DNA from 4 places in the Streptosporangium sp. NPDC023615 genome. Region 1 is predicted to be linked to each of the others. Evidence: riboswitches for the same ligand, from Rfam matches in the RefSeq annotation. Region 1 holds a riboswitch; each other region holds the start of a gene.
The links. A riboswitch is a leader RNA that binds a small molecule or an ion and turns the genes downstream of it on or off. The one in region 1 is predicted to bind cyclic di-AMP.
Positions count from the first base shown of each region.

Region 2: linked by a shared signal. The riboswitch ahead of AB0G16_RS34920 (CHAP domain-containing protein) and the one ahead of AB0G16_RS02675 (hypothetical protein) in region 1 are both predicted to bind cyclic di-AMP.
Region 3: linked by a shared signal. The riboswitch ahead of AB0G16_RS01555 (hypothetical protein) and the one ahead of AB0G16_RS02675 (hypothetical protein) in region 1 are both predicted to bind cyclic di-AMP.
Region 4: linked by a shared signal. The riboswitch ahead of AB0G16_RS06265 (NlpC/P60 family protein) and the one ahead of AB0G16_RS02675 (hypothetical protein) in region 1 are both predicted to bind cyclic di-AMP.

Region 1 is NZ_JBFABE010000002.1:267,224-271,528, forward strand. Features, by position in the region: gene AB0G16_RS02655 (hypothetical protein) at 1-102, shown strand, start outside; gene AB0G16_RS02660 (roadblock/LC7 domain-containing protein) at 161-541, shown strand; gene AB0G16_RS02665 (hypothetical protein) at 568-939, shown strand; gene AB0G16_RS02670 (alpha/beta hydrolase) at 979-1,860, opposite strand; gene AB0G16_RS02675 (hypothetical protein) at 1,952-2,707, opposite strand; cyclic di-AMP (ydaO/yuaA leader) riboswitch at 2,961-3,110, opposite strand; gene AB0G16_RS02680 (DUF4253 domain-containing protein) at 3,330-4,076, opposite strand.
Region 2 is NZ_JBFABE010000085.1:16,814-21,118, forward strand. Features, by position in the region: gene AB0G16_RS34915 (extracellular solute-binding protein) at 57-1,409, opposite strand; gene AB0G16_RS34920 (CHAP domain-containing protein) at 2,035-2,754, opposite strand; cyclic di-AMP (ydaO/yuaA leader) riboswitch at 2,774-2,912, opposite strand; gene AB0G16_RS34925 (oxidoreductase) at 3,480-4,305, opposite strand, start outside.
Region 3 is NZ_JBFABE010000002.1:19,015-23,319, reverse strand. Features, by position in the region: gene AB0G16_RS01560 (RNA ligase RtcB family protein) at 1-305, opposite strand, end outside; gene AB0G16_RS01555 (hypothetical protein) at 666-1,640, opposite strand; cyclic di-AMP (ydaO/yuaA leader) riboswitch at 1,644-1,779, opposite strand; gene galT (galactose-1-phosphate uridylyltransferase) at 1,851-2,930, opposite strand; gene AB0G16_RS01545 (DeoR/GlpR family DNA-binding transcription regulator) at 2,927-3,727, opposite strand; gene AB0G16_RS01540 (metal-dependent phosphohydrolase) at 3,813-4,305, opposite strand, start outside.
Region 4 is NZ_JBFABE010000005.1:175,928-180,232, reverse strand. Features, by position in the region: gene AB0G16_RS06270 (LuxR C-terminal-related transcriptional regulator) at 510-677, shown strand; gene AB0G16_RS06265 (NlpC/P60 family protein) at 842-1,804, opposite strand; cyclic di-AMP (ydaO/yuaA leader) riboswitch at 1,894-2,040, opposite strand; gene AB0G16_RS06260 (amino-acid N-acetyltransferase) at 2,533-3,126, shown strand; gene AB0G16_RS06255 (RDD family protein) at 3,343-4,305, shown strand, end outside.

The DNA of each region.
Region 1 (4,305 bases):
GGTTCGGTACGGACGGCGGACTGGTTGCCCGGGGCGAACGGCGACCCGGCCGACGTGAACCTGCTCATCCGGCTCAGGAACGCATTGGAGGCATTCACGTGATCCCGGTTCGATGCCGATAAGGCTGCGGACGCTGAAGCTGATCGGAAGGAGGGTGCCGGTGGAACTGCGTGAGGAGGTACGCCGCGAGATGGCGCTGCTGCGTGAGCGCATCCCCGACGTCAACGGGAGCATCGCGAGCAGCGTCGACGGCCTGACCATAGCGAGCGACCTGAACGACGGGACCGAGCAGATCGGCGCGCTCTCCTCGGCGTTGCTGGCCCTGAGCCGGCGGATGACGGGCATGACCGGCAAGGGCGCCTTCGAGGAGACGCTGATCTCCGGCACCGACGGCTACGCGGCCCTCTACGCCGCCGGCCCCACGATCGTCCTCACAGTGCTGGCGCGTCCGGGGACCAACCTCGGGCTGCTCAGGCTGGAGGGCAGGAAGACGGCGGCCCGGCTGGCCGCCGTCACCTCTCGTACATCGACGACCCAGTGAACGACATTCAGTGAGTGGAGGCAGGAATGGGCAACATGGACATCTCTCTCAAGGAGATGATGGCGATCGACGGCGCCGTCGGCGCGGTCGTCGTCGACTACAACAGCGGGATGGCGCTGGGCGCGCTCGGCGGCTCCAAGGATCTCGACCTCCAGGTGGCCGCGGCCGGCAACACCGAGGTCGTCAAGGCCAAGATGCGGACCATGGAGTCGCTCGGCCTCAAGGACGGCATCGAGGACATCCTCATCACGCTCGGCACCCAGTACCACGTGATCCGCCCGCTCACCGGCCGGAGCGGCAAGGGGCTCTTCATGTACCTGGCCCTCGACCGCAGCCGGGCCAACCTGGCGCTCGCCCGGCACACCCTCCGGAGCATCGAGGAGAAGATCGAGGTATGAGCCGGGCCGGCCCGCGCCCGGGGCGCGGGCCGCGAGGTCTCACCGCGCGGGGGCGGCGGCCCGCTCGGCGGAGCCGGTGAGCTCCTCGATCGCGTCGGCGAAGGAGGGCCAGAGCTCGCGGGGCAGGTCGTGGCCCATGCCGGGGAAGGTCAGCAGGCGCGCGCCCGGGATCGCCTCGGCCGTGGCGATCCCTCCGGAGAGCGGGATGAGCTGGTCGTCCTCGCCGTGCAGGACGAGCGTCGGCACCGTCAGCCTCGCCAGCAGCGGGGCGCGGTCCCCGGAGGCCATGATCGCGGCCAGTTGCCTGGTCGTGCCCGCCGGGTCGTAGGCCCTGTCGTAGCTCAGGGCGGCGACCTCCGCGATCCGCTCGCGGTCGGCCGGGTAGCCGGGCGACCCGATGACCTCCCAGGTCGTGACGGTCCGCCGGATCGCGGCCTCGCGGTCCGGCGCGGGCGGTGCCATGAGCGCCGCCATCGCGGCCTCGGTCGGGGGCGCCGCCTGCGGGCTGGGGGTGGACATCATCGAGGTGAGGCTGCGCACCCGGCGCGGGTGGCGGATCGCCAGCGCCTGCGCGATCATCCCGCCCATCGATACGCCGGCCACGTGGGCGGATTCCAGGCCGAGCGCCTCCAGCAGGCCGGCGGCGTCGTCGGCCATGTCGTCCAGCCGGTAGGGGACCCGGCCGTTCCAGCCCCCTCCGGGTCCTCCCGCCTCGTGCAGGTGGGTGCTCTCGCCGACGTCGCGGTTGTCGAAGCGCACCACGTGATGTCCGCGTTCGGCGAGCAGGCGGCAGAAGTCCTCGTCCCACTGGATCATCTGGGAACCGAGCCCCATGATCAGAAGGAGGGGTCGCCCCTCCGGGGAGCCGAAGGTGTCGTAGGCGATCTCGATGCCGTTCGCCCGGGTCCGCAGAGTCGTCATGGCACTCCTCCTGTTGATCCTGCGGAACAGAATGCCATTCTGGAATGGCTCCGGCACCGGCGGGTGGCCCCGGACGGGCCGGGGCGACCCGTCACCAGACGATGGCGCCCGGCTCCCGCACGGTCCATCCGGGGGCCGAGAGGGCGTCAGCCGTGATCTTGGGCTTGACGGACGCCGACATCGGGGCGGCGCTCACGCGCTCGGTCTCGACGGGCTTCTGCGGACGCCCGGACTTGGCCAGCACGGTCTGGGGCGGCTTGGCGGGGCTGGGGTCCTTGCGGCCCCAGGCACCGGTGGAGAAGGCCACGGGGTGGTTCTTCCTGCCCACGCCGTCGCCCCACCGGGTGATGACGTACTCGACGTCGATGTGGCCCATGCCGCCGTTGCCGTCCACGCCGAGCGTGCCGGCGTTGAACGTGCCGCCGGTCAGGTCGGCGAAGGTCTTGGCGTCGATGTCGAGCATGATGCCCCGGTTGGAGGGCACTCCGGGGCCGCGGTCGCCGACGAAGAACTTGGCGCGCTTGCCCTTGTAGAGGATGTAGCCCTCGGTGAGCAGCGGCCAGCTCGGGCTGGCGATCATGCCCTTCTGCATCGGCTTGCCACTGGCCGGCAGGCCGGTGTCGCCGGCGCGGCCCGAGGAGTCGTCCCAGAAGTAGGAGGCCGTGGTGGAGCCGTGGAGGAGGACGGCCTCGACGCCGTCCTCGGGGCCGGCCGCAGCGGGGGCGGTGGCGGCGAAGCCGGGGGTGGAAGGTATCGCCGAGGCGACACCGGCGGAGGCCAGCACGCTCGCACCGACGAGGGTGGCGGCGGCCAGGCGGTTTTTGTACATGCCGAAAAAGAGGCGCATGGGGAAAAGGCTCTTTCGCGAGGGAACGGGGCTACCGCGTGCGACACGCCGATAAGGGGCGCACGGGCGAGGACGGGCTCATCGGGATGAGGACGTAACCGGATAGATCCAGTCGTTACGTAGAGCGCCGCCGGGAGGTGCCGCGATCAGGCGCGGCGCGAGAGATGTGGGGGACGGGGGGCAGGGGGAAGTTTCAGGGGGTCGGCGCGGACAGGGGGTGCACCGACGCGGTGACGCGGTCGTCCATGAGGGGGTCTCCTCTCCATCTCGTCTACCGGGTTAGCTGACGGGTTCGGGCGGTGGAGTTGCCCTACCGCCGCGTGCTCGCGGCGGATTCACCCCGGAAATTGGGTCCCCGGTTCCCGTGGCCCTGAGGGCTCTCGGGATTCGACGTCGGCCGGTCGCTCCCTCTTGTGAAGGGCAGGTCACCGGCCGATAACAGGGGACACTACCCACGGAAACCAGACAAAGCAAAGCAAAGGCCACGAAAACCCCAGAAGATCTACCTAGTTGGCAAAAACTCCCCTAAAGCACTCAACATGGAGGTTTGTTCTCGGGCATGCCCCGCCGCCCCTCAGCCCCGTCCCGTACGGGGACGACGGCGCCCCGGACGCGTCCGCGATCAGTCCCACCAGAACGACCAGGCGTTCCTGCCCTTGATCTGCTCGGCGTAGTCGACGAGGGTCCCCGCGCCCTGGATGATGCTGTCGGGGCAGAACGTCCAGTGCTCCGCGGCGACCTGCAGGGCGTGCTCGAAGGTCGTCGGCGGGGCCGCGACGCTGACGTCGAGGGTGTTGAACCCCATCCCCACCACCCGCACCCCGAACCTGTCCTCCCAGCTCCGCACGACGGCGGCCAGCGGGACCATCCACTCGTTGTGGTTCAGCGCCCCCTGCCAGCCCATGACGGCCAGGGCGTCGGCCCCGCGCTCGACCGCGACGAGCCCGAGCGGCGTCCTGCGCTCGGCCACCAGCCCCGCGTACCAGTCGGCCACCACCCCGGGGTCGGCGGCGAGCCTGCCCGCGGGGGCCGGGCCGGGGCACTCCGGCCCGAAGGGGTCGAGCAGTTCGAGCTGGTCGACGTGGGCCCTGGCGATCCAGTCGGACCACACCTCGGCCATGAACGCCTCGACGTGGTAGTTGTCGATCTCGGTCGCCGCGTCCGGGGCGATCTGACCGGCCGACCAGGGCTGGACCGAGTCCTCCAGCAGCACCGGCCACAGTCCCGACCGCTCGTGCTCGGCCCGCAGCCGCGCCCAGTACTCCCCCGAGACCGTCACCTCACTGAGCCAGAAGGCCGGACGGTGACGGATGGCGAGCTGAGCGTAACCGGGGTCGGGCCAGACGAGCTCACCCGGCGGCAGGTCCACCGAGAGCCTCCGGCCCTCACCCCCACCGATCCCGCGGGCTCCGCGGGCTCCGTCGGCTCCGTCGGCTCCGTCAGCGAACAACTGGCTCAGAACGGGCGGAAGCTTCCCCTGCTCGCAATCGTTCATCTCTACCGATCCGATCCTGACCACGGATCAATTTTGGCCTGTCAAGCACCCCGAGGGACAGTTGTGCCCTGGACCAAGCAAAAATTATCGGTACGGGGCGGAT
Region 2 (4,305 bases), on a different contig from region 1:
CGACCGGCCCGGCGGCGGGGTCACCGCCGCCGGGCCGATGCGGGTCGGGAGGGGGATCAGCCCGCTGCCTTGACGCCGGCCTCGATGAACCTGGTCCAGGCCTCGCCGTAGGGGACGGAACCCTGGTCCATGCCTTCCAGGACCTTCTCCACCGAGGTCTTGACCTGGGCGTGCTTCTCGCCGAGGAAGACCGGCAGCAGGTCCTTGACCGACTCACCGAAGATCTTGCCGGTCGGGGCGTCGTTGAAGAACTCGTTCTTCAGGTCGGCGACCGCGGGGTCCTGCTGGGCGGGGATGGAGCTCGGGAAGGCCGCGGCCTCCTGGAAGGCCATGACGTGGCCCTCCTTGCCGGTGAGGTAGTTCAGGACCTCGGCGGCCTCCTTGGGGTGCTTGCTCTGCTTGGGCACGGCCAGGTAGGAGCCGCCCCAGTTGCCGGCGCCGCCGGGAACCGCCGCGACGTCCCACTTGCCCTTGTTGCCCTCACCGGCCGCGCCGGAGACCACGCCGAGCATCCAGGCCGGGCAGCCCATGGTCGCGAAGCCGCCCTTCTTGATGGCGGCGTTCCACGGCGGGGTGAAGGAGGCGAGCTTGGCGGTCAGGCCCGCCTCGCTGAAGCTCTTCACCGTGTCGAAGGAGGTCTTGATGGCCGGGTTGGACTCGATGACGAGCTTGTTCTCCTTGTCGAAGTAGGCGACGTTGCCGTTCTTCGGCGCCTCCTGCGACAGGATCACGTTGTAGAGCGTGTTCGGGCCGTCGAGGAACTTGGGGTCGCTCTTGCCGGGGTTGGCGGCCTGGAACTTCTTGCCGACCTCCATGAAGGCGTTCCAGTCCGGCCAGAGCTTGCCGACCTCTTCGCGCTCGCTGGGCAGGCCCGCCTTCTCGAACAGGTCCTTGCGGTAGCACATGGTCATGCCGCCGATGTCGGTGCCCAGGGCGAAGAGCTTGCCGTCGGCGTTGATGCCGTTGTCCCACTTGGCCGCGGGGAAGTCGGCCTTGCGGCTGTCCAGCCCGTACTGGGCCAGGTCGGTGAAGAACTGCGGGCGAGCCTTCATGAGGCCCATCGCGCCCTCGTCCAGGGCGATGATGTCGGCCGCGCCGCTGTTCGCCTGGAGGCGCTGGAGCAGCTGCGGCAGGTAGACGTCCTCGAACCGGTCGGTCAGGTTCTGGTACTTGACCTGGATGTTCGGGTGAGCGGCGTTCCAGGTCTCCACGGCCTTGTCGTAGCCGAAGTTCTCGCCACCTCCGAAGGTGTGCACCGTGATCGTCACCGGCTCCGCCGCGGCGGCGGAGGAACCGCCGGCCGCGGGAGGCGTGGCGGGCTCGCTGGAACCGCACGACGTGATGGCCAGGGCGGTGGCCGCCATGACCGCTACGGCGGCCAGCTTGCCCTGCCGCTTGTTGTTAAACATTCCGGACCCCTCTCAGGTGGTCGCCCGAATCATTGGGAGATGACATCGCGCACCGGCCCCGACAACGCGGTCTCACGATGTGGTCTTTCCTCAATGTGCTTTGGGAGCGCTCCCACGAAGAGTGGACGATGGGCGTCCAGGACGTCAATACGCCGAAACGTAACCGTTACACGCGAGGCGTTTCGCGGGGTCTAGACGCCCTAAATGGTGATATACATCCCATATAGGGTTTTGGGAGCGCTCCCATCACACGGGCATACAGTCAGGGCATTTCGCGCGCTCCCGACACACGGCCCCTCCAGGTGCGATCCGGAACAGGGCCGTGCCGCCGTGCCGCCGTGTCAACATGCGGTCACGCGCCGCGTCGCCGCGTCGCCGCGTGGTCGTGTCGCCCTGCCGTCGTGTGGTCACGACCCCGTGCCCTCGTGCCCGTACGGGAACGGTGGGCCCGTGCGAGCGGGGTCCTCTGGGGCCACGATGACGGTACCGCGTGGAAGGGGTGACGGGCGTGCACGGCGAGGCCCGTCCCCGGCGGCGGGAGACGGGCGTGGGCGGCGGGACGGGCCGCGATCCCGACCGGCGGTGGATCGGGATCGGGCGGGGAGGATGCGGGCCGGGGGAGGGGTCAGCCGGCGTAGACCGGGTAGCCGTAGCCGGCGACCTGGGAGACGGGCCGGATGCGCTGCTCGACGTTGCCGTTGCCGGTGTTGCCCTCGATCGTGGTGATCGTGCCGTCCCCGTTGTCGTGCTTGACGAAGCCGACGTGGTCGATCCCGTCGATGCTCTTGCCGCCCTCCCAGTCGAAGTAGACGACGGCGCCGGGGGTGGGGACGGTGCCCCAGTGGCCGTTCTCCGCGAACCACCTGGCGTGGGTGACGGTGTAGGCGTCCCAGCCCATCGTGGGCCGGATGCCCGCCATCTCGCCGACCCAGGACACGAACATCGCGCACCAGGGGGCGTTGGCGTAGCCGTAGACGTTGCCTCCGTCGCGGGCGGCGGTCTCCTGGGCGCGGGGTGAGGACATGTACCACTGGTGGAACTTGGTCCCGCCGCCCATGGAGTTCTCCCGGACGCCGATCTGCTGGGCGGCCAGGTTCAGCACCTGTGCGGCCGTGACCTTGGGAAGCCGCTGGGCCGCGATCTCCAGGGGGGTCCTGGCGGACCCGGCGTCCTGCGAGACCTCCGCGGTCCTGGTGTCGGCGGGAGGGGTCAGGGCGGTGTGGTCGTCGGCCAGGGCGGCGGGGCCCAGGACCCCGGCGCCGAGGACGACGGAGGCGCCGAGCAGGATGCGTGCCAGGCGGGAAACGGTGGGGGTGGGGGTGGGGGTGAGGCGGTGCTCGGTCATGATGGGGGTTCGACTCCTTGCGTCGCTTCCATGCCGCCTACCGGGTTAGCTGACGGGTTCGGGCTGGGAAGTGCCCTACGACGCACGGATGCGTTGATTCACCCCAGGAACGTGGTTCCCCGGTTCCGCAGACCTCGCGGATTCGGCGGCCGTGCTCACCGGGGGCGGAGGGGGTCCGCCTCGACGAGACACGGTCGGGCAATGTGACGGCAATGCTCAGACCTTGATAGACCTAGACATTTGCCATGAACGGGACGAACGTACGTCATGCAGACAGACGATTACAAGCAGGACACATTGCCATTAGTTGGTAGTAGGCCCTGGTCAGGCGGGTAGAGGGGGGTGTTCCCGGGAGGGAGCGAGGGGAAGGATCACCCTTCTCGCGACCTTCTCGTGCCCCTGTCCGAGGCCGAGCCTCCCCGGCCGGGCAGGCGGGGAACCCCGCTGTCCCCGGCGATCCGGCGAGGGCTCCTCGTCTGCCCGCGCGCGGACCGGGGTCCCCGGGAGGGGGACGGGTCGCCCGTCCCGAAGGTCACCGTGCATACGTTTCATCGAACTGGCATTCGATGGTAAAAACTCGGGGAGCCCCGGACGATCTTTCTTAAATCCTACTCAAAATCTCTTCAATGCTTCCCGGAACCTCTGCGAAACCTCTCCAAGGCCCTTCCCCGCCGGTCGCCGGGCGACGCGTGAGCGTCCTCAGCGGCCGTCCTCAGCGGCCGTCCTCAGGTTTCGGCGAACCGTACGCCGGTCAGCTCCTCCGACACCTCCCACAGGCGCGCCGCCACCGCCGGGTCCATCGCCCGGGCGGAGGGGCGCAACACCCGGGGCCCGGGGCCGACGTACTGGCCGCCCTCGGCCTCGGGGGAGGTGGCGGCGTACAGGGAGGGCAGGGCGCCCTTGGCGGGCGATCGCAGCAACAGGCGCATCAGGGCGTTGAGGGGGCGGCCCGTCCTCAGGATGCCGGTGGCGGTCGTGCCGGGGTGGGCCGCCAGGCTGAGCAGGGCCGCCCCCGAGGCCTCGGCACGGCGCTGCAGCTCCAGGGCGAACAGCAGGTTGGCCAGTTTGGAACGGCCGTAGGCGGCCCACGAGCCGTAGCGGCGTTCCAGGCCCAAATCGTCGAAGTCGATCTCCCCGAAGGCGTGCGCGCCGCTGGAGACCGTGACCACCCGGGCCGCCGGGGCGGCCAGCAGGCGCGGCATCAGCAGGCCGGTCAGGGCGAAGTGCCCCAGGTGGTTGACGCCGAACTGCGTCTCGAAACCGTCGGCGGTCGTCCCCCGGGGCATCGGTCCCAGCCCGGCGTTGTTGACCAGCAGGTCCAGCGGCCCGCCGACCGTCCCGGCGAAGGCGCGCACCGAACGCAGGTCGGCCAGGTCGAGCGCGCCCACCTCGACCGCCGCCCCCGGGACCTTCGCCCTGATCGCCTCCAGCGCGTCCCGGCCCCGCCCGGGGTCACGGGCGGTCAGCACGACCCTGGCCCCGTGCCTGGCCAGCTCCAGCGCCGTCGGCACGCCGATGCCGCCGCTCGCCCCGGTGACCACCGCCGTGCGG
Region 3 (4,305 bases), 250 kb from region 1:
TCGGGTACGGCGCGCTTGAGCCTGATGGGGAACACGGCGATGCCGCACCCGATGTCGGATCCCACCAGGAACGGGTACAGCACGGTGGAGGTCATGGCGGCCCCGATGGGGGCGCCCTTGCCGGGGTGCAGGTCCGGCATGGCGGCGACGCGCGTCATGCCGTCGAGGGCGGCCACCTGGTGGCACTGCGCGAGGGCGTCGGACTCGATCCAGCTCGCGGGGGAGGCGAACACGGTGACGGTGGCCGGGCCCGCGGCCGCCGGGGACGGTGGCGGGGACTCCTGCCGGGAGGGTCGCTGAGACAAGGAGGCTCTCTCGAGAAGGTGTGGGCGGGCAGCGTCACGGGGCGCGTCGGCGCCGTGGCATCGCGGGGTGAGGGGTGCTGTCCGTCAGAGCGTCATGGACACCACGTTCCCCGAGCCCTGCCGTCCGGGGCAAGCGATTTTCGGTCGCGTGGACCGGTATGCCCGTGCTCACCGCCGTCTCACGCCGTGTGCGCCGACGCGGCCGGCACTGTGGAGACCACGGCGAGCAGATGTGATCTCCCGGGCTCGCGCCGGCCCTCACCTCGCCGCGTACCTGCCGAAGATCATCGAACGAGGCCTCCGCCAGGTGCCCTGGACATGCCCGGTAAAGGCGTCACCACGGGCCGGAGGTCCGGCCGCTCAGTACATCGAGATGTGCGGGTGGTCGAAGTGGTTGGCGGTGACGCCGCCGCGGTTGGACATGACCCGCCAGCCGGAGCCGTGGTTGATGCGCTGCCGCCAGATCACGTACTTCACGCCGAGCCTGGCCTTGTTCTTGATGGCCCAGGCGGCGATCTCGTCGCCGAGCCTGAGGTTGGCGGCCGAGGGCATCGTGCCGCCGGCGCTCATCATGAAGTCGCAGGCGCGGCCCAGCGGGTGCTCGCCGCCGTCGTTCGCGGCCCGGTAGCAGCCGACCGAGTACGGCAGGTCGAAACGCCTCCTGATCGCGTCGCGCATGATCCGGGTCCGGTCGGTGATGTTGTCGGCGCCCGTGGGCAACTGCGGGGCCCAGCTGCCGTCGGAGCGGCGACCGGAACCGGTGGGGACCAGCCGGTCGAGCCTGTCCTTGATGTCCTCGATCACCTCCTCGGCCTCCTTGCGCTGCTCCTGGACCTCCTTGGCCTCCTTGATGATCTCGTCGGCCAGCCGGGAGGCCGTCTCGGTGGCCTTCCTCCTGCGCTCCACGCTGTCGGCGAACCCCTTCAGCCGGGCGCTCTGCTCGGCGGCGAGCTGCTCCATCACCGCCGCCCCGCTCATGTCCTCGGAGAACAGCAGGCCGGGCAGGCCGCCCATGCCGCTCTGGTACTGGAGCTGGACGATGGCGTTGACCTGCCTGGCGTTCTCGTCGAAGACCTCCTCGGCCCTGCGCAGGTTCTGCCTGGCCACGGCCTCGCCCTTCTCGGCCTTGCCGAGGGACTCGCGCGTGGCCGCGTAGGTCTCGATCAGCGCGTCGACCTTCTTGTTGAGCTTGACCAGCTCGGCGCGGAGCTCGGCCTCGGTCGGCTTGGGGTCGGCGCTCCCGGCGGTGGGGGCGCCGAGGGTGAACGCGGCGATCGAGCTCAGGCAGAGGACCAGAGCGGCATGGCGGCGGAACGTGGGGGGCGAGGCCGCCACGTACTCTCCTCTCCTTCCGCCTACCGGGTTAGCTGACGGGTTCGGGCTGGAGACGCCCTTCCACCGAAGTGGTTTCACCCCAGGTGCGGTGGTTCCCCGGCTCCCGGGCGAGGCGCCTGGGATTAGGCGTATCGGCGACTACAGCCGATGTGGGAAGGATAGTAGTGGTAAACCCCAGGTCACGCGACATCAAACGAGACCCATCGGTGATCAGTTCGTGACAATGGAGCGCAGGAGATGTGCTGTCTGCTCGGGCAGCACGTCGTTCACGAAGGCCCCCATGGCCGATTCCGATCCGGCGAGATACTTCAGCTTGTTCGGCGCGCGGCGGATGCTGAACAGTTCCAGGTGCGCGTACGACAGGTCGCGGCCGGTGTCGACCGGCGCCTGGTGCCAGGCCGCGATATAGGGCATCGGCATGTCGAAGAGCCCGTCGAGACGGCGCAGCACGTCGGTGTAGAGCGGTCCGAACGCCGCCCGCTCGGCGGCCTGGAGACCGGCCAGGTCGGGGACCCGCCGGTGCGGGTAGAGGTGGACCTCGACCGGCCAGCGCGCCGCCGCCGGGACGAACGCCGTCCAGTGCTCGTTGGAGGCCACCACCCGCACCCCGGCCTCCCGCTCGGAGGCGAGGACGTCGGCGAACAGGTCGCCTCCGGTCCGCTCCCGGTACCGCCCGGCCGCCGCCAGGGTCAGCCTGGTGCGCGGGGTCACGTAGGGGTAGGCGTAGATCTGCCCGTGCGGGTGGGCCAGGGTGATGCCGATCTCCGCGCCCCGGTTCTCGAAGCAGAAGACCTGCTCGACCCCGGGCAGGGCCGACAGCTCGGCCGTACGGTCGATCCAGGCCTCCATGACCAGCTCGACCCGCTCGGGCGACAGCCGGGAGAACGAGGAGTCGTGCTCGGAGGTGAAGCAGACCACCTCGCAGCGGCCGACCCCGGGCCGGACCTCGCTCAGCCCGCCCGGCTGCGGGTACTCGCCCGGCTGGTCCGAGAACGAGGGGAAGCGGTTCTCGAAGACCACCACGTCGTAGTCGGGGGAGGGGACCTCGGTGAGGTTGCCCGGCCTGGACGGACAGAGCGGGCACTCGCTGGTCGGGGGCAGGAAGGTGCGGCCCTGCCGGTGGCCGGCCACCGCGATCCACTCCTCGGTCAGCGGGTCGTAGCGCAGCTCGGAGGCGGCGGGGCGGGGCGGCAGGTCGCGCTCGTCGATCGCGCTCCGGTCCGCGTCGTCGCGCCGGTCGAAGTAGAACAGCTCCCGGCCGTCGGCCAGGTGGGTGACGGTGCGTTTCATCGGGTGGCGATCTCGCTCTCCTGCTGAGGTTCTGTGATGATCAGCTCGCCGGCCGAGGCGGCGAGCTCCTCGCGCGCCTCGTCGGGCAGGCCGGAGTCGGTGACCACGATGTGCGCCTCGGCCAGCTCGGCGATCGTGCTGATGCCGACCGTGCCCCACTTGGTGTGGTCGGCGGTCACCACCAGGCGGCGGGCGGAGGCGACCAGCTCCCGGTCGGTCTCCGCCTCCAGCAGGTTGGGCGTGGTGAACCCGGCGCGGGCGCTCATCCCGTGCACGCCGAGGAAGAGGGTGTCGACGTGCAGACGGCGGATCGCCGAGACCGCGACCGGGCCGACCAGCGCGTCGGAGGGGGTGCGGACCCCGCCGGTCAGCACCACCGTGCGGTCGGCCCTGGGGGAGCGGTGGAAGACGTCGGCGATCCGGACCGAATTGGTGATCACGGTCAGCTCGGGCACGTCGACCAGGTGGTGGGCGAGCGTCCAGGTCGTGGTGCCCGCGGAGAGCGCGACGGCGGTGGCGGGCCGGACGAGCCCCGCGGCGCTGCGGGCGATCGTCTCCTTCTCCGCCTGCTGGCGCACCGACTTGGCGGTGAAGCCCGGCTCCTCGGTGGAACCGGGACCGGCGGCGGTGGCGCCGCCGTGGACCTTCTCCACCAGTCCCCGCTCGGCGAGCACCTCCAGGTCGCGCCTGATCGTCATGTCGGAGACGCCGAGCTCCCGGACCAGATCGGCGACCCTGACCCCGCCGGTGCCGCGGACCTTCTCCAGGATCGCCTGCTGCCGCTGCTGGGCCAGCATCGTCCACTCCCCTTAATCCACCAGATTTCCCCAAATTACCACGGCGATGGCCGGGGTGGTTGTTGGAACATGGTGGACCGTCCGCTCACAATCGCCCAAGCTCCGCCTCGATGTTGGCGCGCGCCTCCCGCTCCGGCCCGGCGACGTGGAAGATCGCCGGAAGCTCGAGCAACGAGCGCAGCACCGCCGCCCTGCCCGTCCTGAACGCCTCGTCGGGGACGAAGGCGTACTCCTCGCGTACGGCCGCGGCGTAGGCGGCGTAGACCTCCTCGGGCGCGCCCAGGATCGCCAGGTCCGCGTCGCAGAGCACGGCCCCGTCGGCGTCGCCCGGCGCCGGGTCGTGGGTGAGGGTCAGCCTGACCAGCCGGGCGACCGTGGCCACCGCCTCGGGGGCCGGCCCCGTCCCGGGCAGCGCGCGCTCGGCCAGCCGGGCGCTGCGCTCCTCGTTGTCGCCGCGCCGGGGGTCGTAGACGGCGTCGTGGAACCAGGCCGCCATCCGCACCAGGTCCGGGTGCTCGGCGTGGCCCGCCAGGGCGTCGACCCCGGCGAGGACCGCCTCCAGGTGGGCGGTCGTGTGG
Region 4 (4,305 bases), on a different contig from region 1:
CGGCCACAGTCCTACCATTTCATGGTTTTTTGCGCGACGTAGTCAAGGGGACGGGGCTTGTGATCGCCACCCCGCCGCGGGCGCGAGGGCGGGTATCCCGGAAAATGCGGGAGGGCACGCCCCTCGCGGATCCGGCCTCCGGGGTGCGGCGGGACCGGTCGTGCCGACGAAATCTTGTTCTGTGGGCAGGCCCGTCGTCGCAGGCAGGGGACGGTCGGGGGTCCGCGCCCACCTCTGGGTGTGACTTAAGCGCAAAGGCGCTGACATATCCTGAGTACTTCACGTATAGCCTGCTATGTCAATAGTGTGGATGCGCCGTGAAGGGTTGAACTTGACGACCTTTGAACAAGGCGTTTACCGTTCCTGGCGGGTGGTAATCATTCCTGACGCCTTAGGCCCGGTTTCCAGAGTGGGGGGAGTGACTCTTGATGGCATATCCCGAAGTGGATTCACGCCATGGCGACAGCCCCCTGGGCACGGGGGATATCGGTCTCAGTGAGGACGACCTCGTGCTGCTGGCAGAGCTCGCCAAGGGCGTCACCGTGGATCGGGTGGGCCGCAGGCTCGACATCAGCGGCCGGACCGTCAGGCGCAGGCTCAGGGGCATCTGTGACCGCATCGGAGTCGCCACCGCGATCGAGGCCGTGGCCTGGGCGGCTCGCCGCCGCCTGATCTAGCCGCCTGATCTAGCCGCCTGATCTGGCCGCCTGATCTGGCCGCCCGTCCCGGCCGCCTCGGCCCCCGGCCGTCCCGCCCCCGTCCGCTCCGGCGGCCACCCGGCTCGCCGGTCGCCGACAACCCGGTCGCCGACAACCCGGTCACCGACAACCCGGTCACCCGGTCACCCGGCGACGCGCACGCCTCCCACGAAGGGCCGGTTGTCGATCGTGGTGATGTGGATGACGTCACCGGTCCGGGGCGCGTGGACCATCAGGCCCGCGCCGATGTAGATCCCGACATGGTGCAGGTCGGAGTAGAAGAAGACCAGGTCGCCCGGGCGCAACTGGCTTCTGGAGACGCGCGTGCCCGCCGTCCACTGGTCGCCGGTGTAGTGGGGCAGGCTGATCCCGACCTTCTGGTAGGCCCACATGACCAGTCCGGAGCAGTCGAAGGAGTTGGGCCCCTCGGCGCCCCACACGTACGGCTTGAGCTGCTGGGTCAGCGCCCAGCGGGCGGCCTCCGCCCCCTTGCCGCTGCCCACGATGGGGGCGTCGACCTTCACCCGGGCGCCCCGGTTGCCGACGGCCTGCGAGCGCACCTCCTTGAACAGGTCGCTCTCCACCCGCGAGACCAGGCGCTCGATCTTGGTGCGCTTGGCGTCGATCTGCGACAGCAGCTTCTTGACCTCGGAGGTCCTGGCCTTGGCGCCGGCCTGGGCCCGCTCGGCGGCCTCGATCGCCCGGCCCACCTGGGCGACCTCCTCGCTCTGGCGCTGCTGCAGGGCGTAGGTGGTGGTGGCCTGGTCGAGGAAGGCGTCGGGGTCCGAGGTCTGGGTGAGGACGAGACCGGAGTGCAGGCCGCCCGACATGTAGCTGCTCTGTGCCAGCAGCGCGGCCTTGGCCCGCCGCGACTCCAGCTCGGACTCGCTGGTGGCGAGGGTCTTCTCGGCGCTGTCCGCGGCCCGCTGGGCCTGCTTGAGCTTGACCCGCTCGCCGTTGTACTGCTCGGCGAGCGTCTCGATCTCGTTGTGCAGTTTCTCGGCCTGCTCGGCCAGTTGCTTGAGGCTGGGCTCCGGGTCGGCCGTGGCCGGGAGCAGCGGGGTGCCCAGGGTGAGGGTGGCGAACGCCAGGCCGATGACCGCCATGCGGCGGCGGAGCCCTCGCGGTGCGCGTCGTGGACGGCGGGCGTCGCCGCCTGCCCCGTCTCCGCGGTCGCGCGTGCGCTTCACCAATGGACTCCTCTCCTCGGCCGCCTACCGGGTTAGCTGACGGGTTCGGGCCGGAGGCAGCCCTACCGGGTGCGCCGGTGGCACTCGGATTCACCCCCAAGGACACGGTGGGTCCCCGGTTCTCCCTGCGGAAGATTCGGCGGGTCAGGCTTTTTCACGTCTCTGACATCGAGCACGGAGATTAGTCGAAGCGTGGTTCCTGCTCAACCAGAACCCTGAATTCAGTAGAGGTTTCGCAACTGAAATGTCACGGACGGATCACATCTCATAATGATCATTGTTGCCTTTGCGCGGCCTTTGCCTGCTGCTTCGCGGGTCCCGTGACGGTCGGCCCAGCTCCGGAACCGTACCGAAGATGAAATGCGACACACCGAGGCCTCCCGTGCTCAGCGTGGTAATGCCGCTACCAAGGGTCACATGGGAGGGGTGGTGCGGGAGTTAGGGGTGAGCCGTAATCGAAGGTCGGCGAGCACGTACGCTGATCGGTCATGGAGCAGGTTGCGGAACAGTCTCCGACGCCGGTCACGCACGCCCCCGCCGGTGCCGGACGCGAGGCGGGGCCGGGTGCCGAACGCGAGGCGGGACCCGGGAACGGGGCCGGGAACGGGCGCGAGGCCAGGCCGGGGCACGGCTCCGGGGAGGGCGTGGAGCGGGACGGCCCGGTCGCCGTCGCGGTCGCGGAGGCCGCCGGGATCACCGTCCGGCGAGCCCGCACCCCGGACGTCCGCGCCGTCCGGCGCCTGGTCGACACCTACGGCGGCGCGGGGCCGCGCCTGCTGGAGAAGGCCACGGTCACGCTGTACGAGGACGTCCAGGAGTTCTGGGTCGCCACCGACGAGCAGGGGGAGGTGGTCGGCTGCGGGGCGCTGCACGTCCTCTGGGAGGATCTGGCCGAGATCCGCACCGTCGCGGTCGATCCGGCCCGCAGGGGGGCGGGAATCGGGCACCGGATCGTCTCCGCGCTGCTGCGCACCGCCGTCGAGCTCGGCCTGCGCCGGGTCTTCTGCCTGACGTTCGAGGTCGAGTTCTTCGCCCGGCACGGTTTCAGGGAGATCCAGGGCACGCCCGTCGCCCCGGAGGTCTACGCCGAGCTCCTCGCCTCCTACGACGAGGGCGTCGCGGAGTTCCTGGATCTGGAGCACGTCAAGCCCAACACCCTGGGCAACACCCGGATGCTGCTGCATCTGACACGTGAGCCCGACGCGAGTGACTTGGGACCTGACAAGGGGGAAAGGTGACTGTTCTTTCCTATGTCGATACCTTGTGCTGCAGCAAGCATGTGCGTCTGACATCTGCCACATGCGCATTCTAAGTGAGGTGACGCGGTGAGCACCGGACAGCCGCCGTATCCACAGGATGATCCCGACCGCGATCGCACACCGTCGGGGCAGCCGGAATACGGACAGCACAACGCGGGTCGAGGCGCTGGCGGGCTCGACCCCGACGTAACGGTCGTGGGATATCGGTCGGAGGCCTCACAGCCGAACACCGGTCCCGGACAGGCCCAGGGCTACGGCCAGCAGGGTTACGGCCAGCAGCCCGACTACGGGCAGCAGGGCTACGGCCAGCAGGGCGGAGCGGGCGGCTACGGTCAGCAGGGCGGCTACGGTCAGTCCTCGCACGAGCAGCCCTCCTACGGCCAGCCCGGCTACGGTCAGCAGGGCGGCACGGGCGGCACGGGCGGCTACGGCCAGCAGGGCGGGACGGGCGGTTACGGCCAGTCCTCGCACGAGCAGCCCGGCTACGGTCAGCAGGGCGGCACAGGCGGCACGGGCGGTTACGGCCAGCAGGGCGGCACGGGCGGCTACGGTCAGCAGCCCTCCTACGGTCAGCAGGGCGGGGCCGGTGGCTACGGCCAGCAGCCGGACTACGGGCAGCAGGGCTACGGCCAGCAGCCCTACGGGCAGCAGGCCTCCCAGCCCTCCTACGGCCAGCAGCCGGACTACGGCCAGCCCTCCTACGGGCAGCAGCCGACGTACGGCCAGCAGGGCTACGGCCAGCAGCCGGACTACGGGCAGCAGGGCTACGGCCAGCAGCCGGCCTACGGGCAGCAGGGCTACGGCCAGCAGGGCTACGGGCAGCCGTACAGCGGCGTGCCCGGCGCTCCCGCGCCGCTCGCCGAGTGGTGGCAGCGCCTGGTGGCGCGCATCGTCGACATAGCCATCATGCTCGTGGTGGGCCTGGTCATCGGCCTCATCCTGGGCCTCGTGCTCGGCGCGATCATCGTCGGCACCGGTGGCACCGGTGGTATCGACTCCGGGGCCACCTCCGCCATCACCGTGATCAGCACGCTGATCAGCGCGGGGCTCTACTTCGCCTACGAGTTCTTCATGCTCAAGCGGGGCGGGCAGACCGTCGGCAAGATGGTCATGGGCATCAAGGTCGTCCCCGTCGGCTCCGTCCTGCCGCCCGGCGGG